DNA from 2 places in the Dyadobacter sp. OTU695 genome. Region 2 is predicted to be linked to the other one. Evidence: riboswitches for the same ligand, from Rfam matches in the RefSeq annotation. Region 2 holds a riboswitch; the other holds the start of a gene.
What was found. Region 2 has a riboswitch for cobalamin ahead of AAHB90_RS23095 (hypothetical protein). Riboswitches for the same ligand answer to the same signal wherever they lie in the genome.
Positions count from the first base shown of each region.

Region 1: it holds a riboswitch for cobalamin, as region 2 does, so the genes downstream of both, AAHB90_RS09390 (TonB-dependent receptor plug domain-containing protein) here and AAHB90_RS23095 (hypothetical protein) in region 2, are expected to answer to the same signal.

Region 1 is NZ_JASATN010000003.1:305,602-312,552, reverse strand. It holds gene AAHB90_RS09405 (thioredoxin family protein) at 1-549, opposite strand, end outside; gene AAHB90_RS09400 (glyoxalase superfamily protein) at 630-992, shown strand; gene AAHB90_RS09395 (DMT family transporter) at 989-1,909, opposite strand; cobalamin riboswitch at 1,974-2,175, shown strand; gene AAHB90_RS09390 (TonB-dependent receptor plug domain-containing protein) at 2,211-4,145, shown strand; gene AAHB90_RS09385 (DUF5074 domain-containing protein) at 4,156-5,232, shown strand; gene AAHB90_RS09380 (tetratricopeptide repeat protein) at 5,284-6,024, opposite strand; gene AAHB90_RS09375 (DEAD/DEAH box helicase) at 6,093-6,951, opposite strand, start outside.
Region 2 is NZ_JASATN010000014.1:41,940-48,890, forward strand. It holds gene cobN (cobaltochelatase subunit CobN) at 1-1,168, opposite strand, end outside; gene AAHB90_RS23085 (cobyrinate a,c-diamide synthase) at 1,165-2,553, opposite strand; gene AAHB90_RS23090 (hypothetical protein) at 2,717-2,917, opposite strand; cobalamin riboswitch at 3,246-3,465, opposite strand; cobalamin riboswitch at 3,541-3,801, shown strand; gene AAHB90_RS23095 (hypothetical protein) at 3,905-4,564, shown strand; gene AAHB90_RS23100 (TonB-dependent receptor plug domain-containing protein) at 4,568-6,757, shown strand; gene AAHB90_RS23105 (hypothetical protein) at 6,770-6,951, opposite strand, start outside.

The DNA of each region.
Region 1 (6,951 bases), on a different contig from region 2:
AGTCTTTGCCTTGTAGCTTTCGAAGTCTTGCTTTTTGTGATAATCTTCTCCGAAAAAGGTAATGATCTGGTGAAATTCCCTGGCTTTCAAATAGCCGGGCAGTGGCTGGATCATGTTGAAATGATCGTCCAGGAAGACTGTGGTCGGATAGCTTGGCTGGTTGTTGGTTAAAGCCAATGCGATTTCATTGATACCGCGACCGCCCTGTTCGAGGTACTTGAACTGCTTGTCACCAAGTTTGATCGTTCCCTTTTGCTCTGCGTCAAGCTTTACGGCATAATATTTCTTATTGATATATTCGGTTACGGCCTTGTCTTTGAACGTTTCACGATCCATGACCTTGCACCATCCGCACCAGTCGGTGTAGACGTCGATCAGAATTTTACGGGGCTCTTTCTGAATTTTGGCATATGCTTCTTCAATGGTCAGCCACTGAATTCCCTCAGCAGGTACCCCTGGGGTTGGCTTGTTGCCGGTATCAGCCTTGAAACCGGCGAGAAATACAAGCATTACCGGAAATATTATCAGCGATGACAGGAGTCGTTTCATGGTAATTTTTTAGATTTCTTATCTTAAACAAGCCTCGGCCTTAAATGATTGCGAGATGCAGGCCTCTAAACAGAATTGACATGGAAGCCCATAAAATCATTCCAATTTTACGCATTTTTGATGAAACCAAAGCAAGGGAGTTTTACATCGGCTGGCTCGGTTTCCAGATCGACTGGGAGCACCGGTATTCGGATGACGCACCACTTTATATGCAAATTTCGCGCGGCGGCCTTACACTTCACTTGTCGGAACACCATGGCGACAGTACTCCCGGCGCTAAAATATTCATCGAATGCACCGGCGTGCGGGATTTCCACAGAGAGCTAAACGAAAAACAATACAAATACAACCGCCCCGGCCTTGAACAGGAACCCTGGGATGCCATTTCGGTCACGGTAATCGACCCGTTTATGAACCGGCTGGCGTTTAACGAGCGGCTTTAAGCTCTTTTGATTTTAGCCAGGGACACCATAATGCCGCCCGCGATGATCAGTAACATGCCCGTCAGCATCGACAGGGAAGGAATAGCTTCTCCCATTAAAAACCCGATTAGCACCGAAAAAAGGATATTGGAATAACCCACCGCAGCGACGCGCCCGGCCTTATCGAACGTGAACGACTGTGTCAGCATTCTTTGTCCCAGGAGCGCAGTAAGCCCCAATGCGAGGAAACCAAGCCATTGATAGGCATTCTGCGGCCATTTGAATGTCCCTATCAGAAAATCGAGGTGTTCCATGGGGTAGTAAGTCCCGACCAGCATCGACAAAATAGGCATAACAATGCCGCTGAGCATAAATGAAAGGATAATCGCCCGGGTATCGTACACGACGCCGAGCTGACGGATCGAGAGGTAGGAGACGGCTGTCAGCAACGCATTCCCCAATCCCAACGCATTGTCCCGCAGGGAAGACGACAGATCAGGCCGGAAGACGAACAAAATACCCGTAAAACCGACGAATATTGCCATCCATTCCTTTCCGTTGAGCGTTTCGCCGATAAGCAGCCAGGAGAAAAGTGCGAGAAATATAGGATAGGTATATTGGTATGTCGATGCGCGCCCGAGCCCGAGGGTCTGGATCGCGTAAAAAAGCATATAAAGTGACAAAGTACCCACTACGCCCCTGAAAATGAGTAGTCCCAGCTTCCCACCCTCCTGCCTCAGCGGCCGTCGCCAGATACTGCTGATGATAAATACTACCCCGACAATATTCCTGAAAAAAACCAGCTGAACAATGTGAAAGTCCCTGCCGAGCCATTTCGAAATCGCCGATGTGAGCGAGAAGAAAAATGCAGCTCCCAGCATAAGGTAGATGCCTTTCAGAGAAGATGAGTTCGAAAAATTTTCGGTAGAAGCGGCCAACGGCAATCGGAATTTGCCACAAAGATAGCGGTTATCCCACACAACCGAAAGTCGGCGGAAATGCCTAACTTTGCTCCTGCTTGGTGCCATAAGCTGCTTCTATCCAGCGATTAGGCTTAATAGGGAATTCCGCGAAAGCCGGAAGCTGTCCCCGCAACTGTAAGTCTGCCAATACGCGTCCGATTCTTCATGCCACTGTCCTGCGACGGGAAGGCTCCGGACGCGAAAGACGAGCCAGGAGACCTGCCAGAGCATTTGATCGGATCGTTTTCGGAGGAAAGACGGAAGATCGCCGCCATCATTGCGATTTAGAGTGATTACCGACCGGAGATTTGTGTGTTACTGGATATTATGGGCAAGTTTTGCACTGGCGTTGCCCGGTTATGCACAAAGAGACTCCATTGAACTTGATCCCGTTACGGTAAGAGCATTTGTACCGGAAAAATTCATGAGCGGCCTCAAAATCCAGCGCATCGATTCCGCCTCGCTTGCTCAGGTACGGTTTCAAAATATCGGCGACGTTTTATCCGCTTACACGCCAGTTGCATTTAAAAACTACGGGCCCGGCCAGCTGAGTACGGCATCCTTCCGCGGCACCTCCGCAAACCATACGGCAGTTCTTTGGAACGGACTCAATATCAATGCCCCTACCCTCGGGCAGACAGATTTTTCGACGATCCCCGTGGCTGGTTTTGATCAGCTTTCGGTACAGTACGGCTCAGCGGCAAGTATTGTCGGTTCCGATGCCGTGGGTGGTAGTATTTTGCTGGGCAGCCGCGCATCTGAAAAGCCATTTCATGTGTCTGTTGGCAGGCAACAGGATACGTTTAACAATCCCCAGACTCAAACCGACGTCCGGTATGCCTGGCCGGTGAACAGCCAATGGGCATTTTCGGGCAAAACGGCGCTTTACGATGGCAGAATGAACAACGAATACCCAAAACCGGTCCGGAATACCTATACGCTTCTGCCTACCGAAACTTTTCAAAAAGGCATTGTGCAGGACCTGTTTTTACATTCACGGAGCGACGAGGAAATCTCTGCACATGTCTGGCTTACCGACAACAAACTAACGCTCACCCCTGACGATGAGCAAGGCCGCGAAATGACCCGAACCACGGCATACCGCACCATGGTCCGCTATCAGGTTCGGACGCTCACGCTCCGCACAGCCTGGGTACGCGACATCATCGATTATGCCAAAGGCGACCTCGCCCGTCCCGACCATTCGGTAACTGATAAGTTTTCTTCAAGAATCGAAAAGGACTTTACATTAAATCTTGGAAGCAATGTTAATCCTGTTTCGGTCAAAACCGGGGGAGAATGGACGCATTACCGCTCGCGTGTGCCCGGGTACGCACAGTCGCCCGCGACCGAGAATCGCACTGATTTTTTCTTGCTGACCCGCTGGCAACCGGCGGATCGGGTGACGGCATCCGTTAATCTCAGGCAAGGGCTCGTTACCGGCTTCAATCCGCCATTCACGCCATCCATTGGTTTGGAATACCGTTTAATTCAAAAAACACTTTACAACCTTTTGCTGAAAGGCTCTTATGGCCGGAGTTACCGTGTTCCTACTTTGAACGAACGTTACTGGAAGGACCTTGGGAATCCTGAGATCCGTCCCGAAACAGGCTGGAACAAAGAGCTTGCCCTCGAACAGACATTCAAAGCGGCATTTGGCGGCACACTGCGTACCTCAGCGACTTTTTATCACAACCGCATCAAAGACTGGACTTACTGGAACCCTTCCAGAAACTACCGCGTGGAAAACCTGCAACAGGTGCTGGCGAGGGGAATCGAATTGCAGTTAAATTATCACCGCCAAAGTGGCTCCTGGCAAACCGGACTGGATGCCGGTTACGCATTCAATAGAAGCGGCCAGGAAAAAGCCTATGATAATTATTCGCAGGATATCGTGGGTAAGCAGCTGGTATTTGTACCGGAGCATTCAGCCAATGCCAATGCATTCGTCCAATTCAAAGCCATGAGGGTTACAGGCCAGTTGCAGGCGGCTGGCAAGCGCTATACAACTTTCGACAATTCACAGTTCCTCGATGGATATGGCCTGGTGAACCTGCTTGCTGCGACGACCTTTACGCTCGACAAATTCAGGTTGGTTTTACAGGGGCAGGTACGTAATGTCACCGACACGTTTTATTTAAATGTCAGAAATAATGCGATGCCGGGAAGAAGTTTTGCATTAAGTTTAACCTTTAGTTACGATTCTCAATAAATCAATGAAAATGAAAAAACAGTTAGCCAGTTCATTAGCAATAGCCTTTTCAACCCTTGCGGTATGGTCCTGTAACCAAAGCGACCCAGCTCCGAAGGGCGATTATGTGAGTGGTGTTTTTGTAATGAATGAGGGTAATTTCTCCCAGAACAACGGTGCGATTTCCTATTTCGCACGGGAAAACACCACTGCTACCGCCGACATTTTTGCCATAGCAAATGGAACGGCGTTGAAGGGCGGCGTGCAGGATTACGCGGCCTCCGAAGAACAAGGCATTATCCTCGTCGATAACTCAGCGGCGGGCCAGGATAAGGTGCAGTTCGTAGAGCGCTACACTTTCAAAGATGAAGGTTCGATCGGCGCACCGGATATCGAGAATCCCCGCGAAGTAGTGATCGTCGGCAGAAAGGCATATGTTTCGTGCTGGGGAACCGACGTTGCCAAGTATTCGACCGGCTACATTGCGGTTATCGACCTTACTACCAAAAAGGTTACTAAAAAGATTAATGTGGCCGACGGACCAGAAAACCTGGTCTACGCTAATGGCAAACTTTACGTTGGAACTACCCAATGGGGTGCCGGAAGCAAGCTGGCGATTATCAATACGACTTCCGATGAATCTACATCTCCGATTGCCACATCAGGCAGTGCCAACCCCGTGGGCATCGATGCTAACGGGAAATTATGGGTAAATACCGGCGATAAGATGCTGCGCATTAATACCGAAACCAATGCAACCGAAGCAACGCTGGCTATCGCTACCGGCGGTAGTAAAACACCAGGTAATTTTACATTCAGCAATGACCTGAAGTCAATTTTCTTCGTGCTTTCGTGGTACGATGATGCTTTTAAAGAGCATGGCGCCACCTATAAGTTCTCCATTTCCGATACGCAGATCGCCATGGTAACGCCTCTTATCCCGCGTCCATTCGTCGGTCTTGCGGTCGATCCGTCGCAGGGATTGCTTTACGCAGGCGTGAGCCCATCGTACACGCAGGCAGGCTACGCAGTGCGCTACCGCGCAGATGGGAGCGTGGTGGATTCGATCAAGGTAGGCATCGCGCCGACAGGCTTCTTCTTCCAATGACATAAAAAAAGTCTCCCGCTTGGGAGACTTTCATTTTTTTAACCGCCAGCCCTATTTAAAAAATCCTTGCGGATCGGGCAACTTGGCTTTTAGAAGTTCTACGAAGTCGAGATTCAGCTGGTTGAAATCCAGCGTTCGCCCCTTGTGCAAATGATCCCACGACTTGTCGAGCTCGTTGAGATTATAATGCAGTAATGCCAGATTGTATTGGCCGAGCGCGTAGGTAGAATCAATGGAAACCGCACGTTTCAGCAATTCAGCCGCCTCATCCAACTCCTCTTTGCGGCTGGTAATCGCGTACAGTTTGAGTTCAACCGTCGATAAATCCACCAGCAGCGGTACATTGTCTCCTTGCAGGCTTACGCCCTTGCTCAGCATTCTTTTGGCGTCCACCCAGTTTTCGCGCTGGTACGATACAACTCCAAGCCCCCAGTAAGCCTCCACATTCTTGTCGTTCAACAATTGGGCGAGATTGAAGCGGTAGCAGGCTGTGTCCAGAGAACCTTCCTGCAAATATTCCCAGGCGCGGGTCGCGAAAAAGCTGCTGGCCTCTGCACGGCTGGAAAACGATTTGTCGCATTCACTCAGGAATTTGATCTCTTCATCAATCTGCTCCGATGTCTTACTCACTTCCCCGAAGAGCGGGATAATGCGCCTCTCTTTTAAATCAAGGGGCTTTTTGGGGGCAACGTTGGTATCTGTGCTTGGACCCGCGCTTGCCAGATGCGTGTTTTGAGCAAAGCTCATTACAGGTATCAAAAAGGCAAGCCAAATTACAACAGACTCTTTCATAATTGACTTTAATAGAAGAACAGGTTTCTATTGTCCAAGTTAAACGGTTTTATTGGAATAGTATTGCATTACCTTCGTTTACTTCTTCCGGCTGCTCCTCTGCGCCCCTTACTGGTATTCCCCGAAGTTTTCCTTGCCACCGGATAGTTGTGTTTTTTCTCATGAAATGCCCCTTTGAACGTCGGATCGTCCTTCCGCCGCTGGTTATCGATCTCGCGGAGCATATCCTGCCGCTCCTGGAAGGGTGTTTCGGCAATGTAAACTTCCTCCGGGAACTCCGCTCTCGGAATTTCCGTGCGGATCATCGCTTCAATTTTACGGATATGGTATTCGTCGGCAATGGTCATGAAAGTGATCGCATTGCCTACCATATTGGCACGGCCGGTCCGTCCGATCCGGTGTACGTAGTCTTCATAGATCAGTGGCACATCGAAATTGATCACATGGCTCACTTCCGTAATATCGATGCCCCGCGCTACCACATCTGTCGCGACCATTACCCTGATACTCCCTTCCCTGAACGCCTCCATTGCATTGATGCGGGTATTCTGGCCCTTATTGGCATGTATTACGCGGAGTTCCGCCTCTGGGACTACGCTGTTCAGGAGATTTTGATGCACGAGCCCGGCCACCTCGCGGCTGCGTGTAAATACGAGCACGCGTGTAAAGGTTTCCTTGTCCTCCAATAGGTAGGAAAGCAAATTGACCTTCGTGCGGAAGTTGGGAACCTCATAAAGCACCTGCGTAACCATCTCGGCGGCAGTAGCTTGCGGAGTTACCTCTATTCGGGTAGGAAATTCAAGGAATTCGTGAGAAAGGTTTTCTACTTTACCTGAAAATGTGGCCGAGAACAGCATATTCTGCCTTTTGCTGGGGATCACCTCCAACAGCTTGCGGATTTGCGGCATAAAGCCCATATCCATCATT
Region 2 (6,951 bases):
CATCAATGCCCATTCCCGCCCCGGTGTCGAAATATCCGAACGCCTCCGGCTTGTTTGTCTCAGTGTTCAGGGATTTGAACGAGGAAGTAAAGACGGGCAGGACATTCACGCCACGGTCTTCAAGGGAGCGAATCATCGCATCTACAAAACTGGTATTTCCGCTAAGCCAGTGTGCCCGGTAAAATGTAATGCCTACTGTCGCCAACGCGGGATCACAGTATTTCAACCAGTCGGATTTGTCGGCAAACTCGGGCAAATCGGGATGGTAAATACCGTGTTCCGGCAAATGCACGGGCGCTTCCGCCCCGAATCCCGTCATCAGCAGATGATCGGACAGGTAGCTCAACAGCGAAATCAGGTTGCTATAACCTCCGGCTTGCAGATAGGCGAGCGTTTCGTGTAAAATGGCCGGCGAAACGGTCGATACCGCCGCAAAATCAGGGTTTAACTCACCTGTTCCGCTCACAACGATCAGATGCTGGCCCTGCTGCCCGGCCAGTTTCACCAGTTCATTGAATCCCGGAATACCACTTAACCTGCCATGAATGCGGATGATAATGATCTTCGCCTCTGCGATTTCCCTTTGCAAAAGCTGTTGCATCTGTTCTTCGCTTTTGATGGCCATCAGGCTGATGCCCGTCGTTTTGGGAAAATCTTCCGGCAGGAGCTGCATGGCACGATCGAGCGTGAGCAGGTCCGTGTCCGCGTGTGTGAGGAACACAATGCCGTCGGTCGGGATGGCCGTTTGCCCGAGTTCTGTCGATTGCTCCGAGCCTTTCCAGGTGTAAAATTGAAATACATATTCGGCCAGATCCGAAGGCGGCACAAGGTACCTGTCGGCCTTGACCATGCTTTCGATATAGTCAAAAATGGCAACGATCTGCCAATCGTAGTTAATGGAATGAAACCATACCGAATGTCCATCGAACAGCAACGTTACCACGTTAGCAAGTGTACACGGGCCCAGGCAACCACCTTTGGTCATATGCACCACATTCCGCAACTTCCGGCGCAGCCACTCGTTTTTGTACAATTCCACCGGGATGGGCGCGTATCCACGATCGACGCGACCGCAGCAGCATGCATTATAGCAATAGGAAAGATGCCCGCGCCGCTGCACGAGATTAATGGCCTTTCCGTCGGACCGGGTAATGCGCTGGCGTTTCATAGGTGGCTGTCGGCTGTCGGCACTCGGCTTTCGGCACTCTTGTTGGTTTCGTTGATGAGGTGTTGAATAAATCCGGGCTTATCGGCCCAGTAAAAGTGTATGTAGGAGGCAAACGTATTGTGCATCCTAAAAAACTGCGTATCGACCGGAATACCCTTCGCATTGGTGATCCGGGCAAACCCGTTTTGCAGAGAATCATCTTTCAAAGTGGAATAATGGAATTCGTGGCCTTTGATTTCCAACCCGTCCCAATGCATTACCCGGTAGCCTAGCGTCATTTTTGAGCTTTGGAGCGTTGTAGCCAGATCGAGCACTCCCGCCATATTAAAAGCATTGCCCAGGCTGTCGGTGATCTCCCTGCCCAGGTACATCAGCCCCCCACATTCGGCGTAGGCCAATCCTCCGTTTGCGCAGTACTGCCGGATGCTGTCGAGCATCGTCTGATTTTCCGACAATTGCCTGGCAAACAATTCAGGATAACCGCCCGGCAGGTAAAGAAGGTCGGTTTCAGGTAAAACACTATCATGCAAGGGACTAAACCATTGAATACCTCCATAGGCACGCAGGGATTCGACATTTTGCTCGTACAAAAAGGAAAATGCCTCGTCTCGCGCTATCGTAATGCGCAGGTTTTGCGGTTTATTATTTGTTTTGGGTAAATGATTTTGCCGACTTAAAACACCCTCATTTTCAAGCTCTTCACTCACAGAAGTAATTTCCAATAGCCGGTCCAGGTTTACAGTTCGCGGAATAGTTTCTGCCAGCCTATTGATAATCTGTTCATAATCCGTTTCCCCGGAAATGTGCAATCCCAAATGCCGGGACGGGATGTGTAGTGCTTCATTTTTGGGCAAATAACCCAAAGCCTCCACGCCCGCATCGGCGCATGCATCCTGCAAAAACCGGTAATGCGATTCGGTATTCACGAAATTGAAAATCGCCCCCACGACGCGGATGCCGGGATAAAAATTTTTCAAACCATAAATCAACGGCGCCGCCGAATAGGCCATGGATTGCGCATTCATCACCAGCACGACCGGAATATCGAGCAATGCCGCGATCTCCGCACTACTACCCTTCATCCTATCAGCCCCGTCGAATAATCCCATCACACCCTCGGTCACGCTCACATCCGCCTGCGACGCATAATGGGCATACACATGGCGCATATGCGCTTCCGAAGCCATAAAAGTATCCAGGTTTAATCCCGGCCGACCTGCCGCAGTGCTATGGTGGATCGTATCGATATAATCCGGCCCGCATTTGAAAGCCTGCACCCCAAGCCCCCGCTCCCGCAACGCGCGCAACAATGCCAAGGTCACGGTAGTTTTGCCCGAATTGCTCGACGGCGCTGAGATCAGGAAACTGGATTTTGGATTATTCATTGGGCAGCTTTGTTCCGGGTAAGTATTTTCCTTTGAGTTAAATCCTTATTTTTTTGATTATGGGGAAAACCAAAACACTTAAAACCAACTACGCACTTCCCGGTCAACCGATGACCGACGAGGAAGTAAAAAGTATGGTCCAAGAAGCTCAACAAGGTAAATTTCATTCTATGCAGGATTTAAAACAGAAAATCGCTGAATGGAAGTCGAAATTCGCCCGGTAGTCATTGGCGATCTGGCCGTTGAAAGCCTGGAAAACATTTACGCTTACGGCCTCGAAACTTTCTCCTATTCTTCCGCGACAGTCTTCATAGAGGAACTTTACAATCGGATCAACCAGCGTTCTTCCGAATATCTCCATCATCCTATTTGTCGTTTTATTCCAACTAAAACTGGTATATACTGAAACCTGCAACACGGCAAATATCTGGTCATCTACCATATCAAGCCGGAACGCATCGAAGTCCTAAACATCATCCACAGCAGTCGCAGCCCTTCGAGGATCAAGGCTGTCAGAAAAATTAGGATTTGACGTGCGATGACAGATCGTTAAAATAATCAGCAGAAAAAAGAAAGGCATTCCCAGGCAGCAATGCCACCGGGCGATCGTCGGAGCGCCGATGCGTCGGACCGCCGATGCGGGTGAAAACCCGACGAATATCCAAACCAGACCCTGCTTCATACCGCGAAAGCATTGTCAACAAGGAAAGGTCAGGTGCTCTGGCTTAGTTCAATGACTGAATGACCGAATGACTGAATGACTGAATATTTTCTATTCAGTCATTCGGTCATCCCATCATCGCACCGGCGACCCGGTCAATCATTATCCTCACAGTTGCGCGACAGCTCGTGATTCTCACACGATTCCCCTGGAATGCGTTGGTACGCAATCCCTTTTCCTGTTGGAGAAGTATGTTAAAGAACTTATTGTGCCGTAAAGTTAGCGGTATTCGGCTATTTTTCTGGTTTATCTCCGACAAAAACACATAGCTTTGCACATTCATTGGTTTACGCCTCCGGGCGTGATTAAAAGGGAATCCGGTTTAAATCCGGAGCAGTACCCGCTGCTGTAAGTTCAAAAAGATACTCTTGTAAGATGTCACTGGGATCGAATTTTGAATGACTGAATGACTGAATGATTGAATAAAAAATATTCGGTCATTCAGTCATTCAATCATTCAATCATTACTCCCGGGAAGGCGCAAGAGCTGAACGAGCCAGAAGACCTGCCATTGAATCATCCGGTTTTGCTTTCGGGAAGAAAGGCAAGAGGAAACGGCAGGTTGCGTCGCAGCCGCGCTACTCCCTGCATTCTCCCATAAGTTATTTTTTTATTTATGCGGAAATCCAAATGATTCATTATCTGCTTATTGACTCCCTACTCCTTGGCGTGCAACATTCCTTTGAACCCGACCATATGGCCGCGGTTTCGGTTCTGGCCACGGAAGAAAACAAAAATCCTGATCGGCGGCGACCGGCGCTCCGGCGCCCGGCGCTCCGATGGAAACTCATCTGGCGATCGTCGCACTGGGCGCTGGGCCATTCGTTTACATTGATTTTGTTCGCTATTCTCGTGCTCTTGCTCAAATCGACGACGTCGCTGCATATCGCCGACCGCGTCGAGTTGCTGGTCGGCCCGCTGATGATCTGGCTGGGAGTGCTGGCGATCCGGCGAAATTTCAAAACTGAGACGCCTGCCGCAATACCTGCGGAACGTAAAGTCAGCAGGTCATTCTGGGTAGGAATGGTACATGGCCTCGCAGGCACGGGCGGGGCATGCACGGTGGCGCTCACGCTCGCCGCGCGCGACGCGATGACCGCCGTATGGATCATCATTTTGCAAAGCGTCGGCATTATTCTCTCCATGTCGGCCTACGGCTATTTCTTTGCCTTTTCCGTCGGCCGTTTTGCCGGAAAACGTGAGCGTTTTCTGATGATCGTCAACTATCTGGTCGGCGCATTCTCAATCCTGATCGGCATGATAACCCTTTTTGAATCATTTCAATTTTAACCAATGCATATCCAGTTTTACCAAACCGCCCGCACTTTCGCCAGCGGGACAATTCTCTCAATTTTAGGAATTTCAGCCGCCTTCGCACAAGAAAGCATCCCCGACTCCTCGAACCGGAAACTGCTCGATCCGGTGGTCGTAACAGCTACCCGTTTTGACACCAAAAAGGAAAAGATTGCTCAAAAGCTGGACATTATTTCCAAAGAAGATATTCAAATGACACCGTCTGCGGACCTGACCGACATTGTCAGGAAAACGGCGGCTGTGGATGTAATCCAGTACCCCAACTTGTCTTCGGGCATCGGTATCAGGGGTTTCCGCCCGCAATTTTCGGGTTTAAACCAGAGGACACTACTGCTCATCGACGGACGTCCTGCCGGCGCTACCAACCTTTCGCAGATCAATTTAAATGGCATTGAAAGAATTGAAGTTCTGAAAGGGCCGGCATCGTCGCTGTATGGCTCACAAGCGATGGGCGGCGTGATCAACGTTATTACCCAGCGTTCCAAAGGTACGCCCACAGGAAATGCATTTCTGGAATATGGCAGTTTTAAAACATTGCAGGCAGGGCTCAATACCGGTGGAAATATTACCCCGAAACTGGATTATGATTTGTCATTCAGCTATCTCGAAAGGTCCAAAGATTACAAAATCGGAGAAGACAATTGGCTACGCAATGCTTTGGGCTACAAACATGGCCAGAAGAACTACGCTGACCGTCCCGTGACAAAAACCGATGAAACAACTGGTGACGGTTCACGGCGGCCATTCACCAAGTTGCATTACTTCTCGGGTGCACTGAGGCTGGGTTATCAGATCAGTGAGCACTGGCGTGTGGACGTGCGCGGAGAGCAATTCCAGGCGAGGGATGTGGAATCACCCGGTGAGCTCTCGTCGGGAAGTACGGAAGCGAGCACCAAAGATGTTGACCGCCAGGCCCTGGACATTGCCTTAACCGGGCAGATCGGGCAGCACAGTCCGAGCGTAAAGGTGTATACATCGGAGGAAAACACCCGGAATTACACGCAGAATGTATCAGGCAAGGCCGTTATACCGTTCCGTTCCGCACAAGGGCATAATGCATGGAAAGGCGTCCAGGTAAAGGATGTATGGAAGCTCGGCCGGCATTCGGTGATTTTAGGTTACGATTACCTCAACGCGTCCACCAACAGCCGCCGCTGGACCAACGATACCACCGAGCGTGCCCCTACCCAACCCGAGTACGCATTGATTTCCAACGCATTCTTCGGCCAGGCATTGCTACATTTCGGCAATCTCACATTGCAACCCGGCATCCGCCTCGATCACATTACGTTCGACGTCCGGGAAACGCCGTTGCTGCCTACCTACAAGGCCGGTAAAAAAACGACCCCATTCACCAGCCCAAGTCTCGGTATTACCTATGCCCTGCTGCCATCGCTCCGGGTAAAAGCAAACATCGGGCGGGCATTCGTCACTACCGACGCATACAGCGTGGCCGGGTACAATGAAATCCGCGATTCAAAAGGGCGCATTGCCATCACGGCCGGCAACCCCGACCTGAAAAACGAAAGCAGCCTGAGCTGGGATCTGGGACTGGATTTCAATAAGCCGCAATCCGGTTTCGCAGCCAACGTGACATTTTACAGTACGAAAGTCGAAAACCGCATTGCCAAAATTATCAAAGTCGTGAACGAACCGTTGGAAAACGGAGATGTTATCACCTCCCGTGCGACGTTTGTGAATGCGGCCGATGCGGAAATCACTGGTCTTGAAACCGAGCTGTCTTATGATTTTGGGGCAAAAAGCGATTATCGATATTCATTGAAAGCATTCTGGAACGGTAATTCCATAATCAAAGCAAAAGAGCTCATCGTTGGCACGGACGCATCCGAAATACGCCGCGACATTCAAAACGTTGCCCGTAATACTTTCAATTTTGGATTGGCTTATGATAATTTAAAATGGCTGCAACTGAGGCTTTCAGGAAGGGCTATCGGAACGAGAACGGACATTGACTACACCGACCCCATCAATCCTGAAATCGAATATCCGCAATACATGGTGCTGGATTTCGTCGCCCAATTCAAAATTTCAGGCGGCCATACCATTACATTGAAACTAAACAATCTGACCGACGAAAATTACTACGAAAAACGCGGCTATAACCTACCCGGGCGGGCGTTGTCGGTGCGGTACCTGAAGAGTTTTTGATTTAATGAAAGCCTACTCGGTCTTATCGATCGATTGGGCTTTCTCTTTTTCAAGTTCGGCCTTTCTAGCTAGGGCCCAACTACTCATCCATTGAATATCTTCTTCTGATCTGGGACCGTTCCATATCATCATCGGACCTTTCGGATCTTCATCCTCTGATAAAACTGTCCTGCGTTTAGTCTTTTTCAATTCTG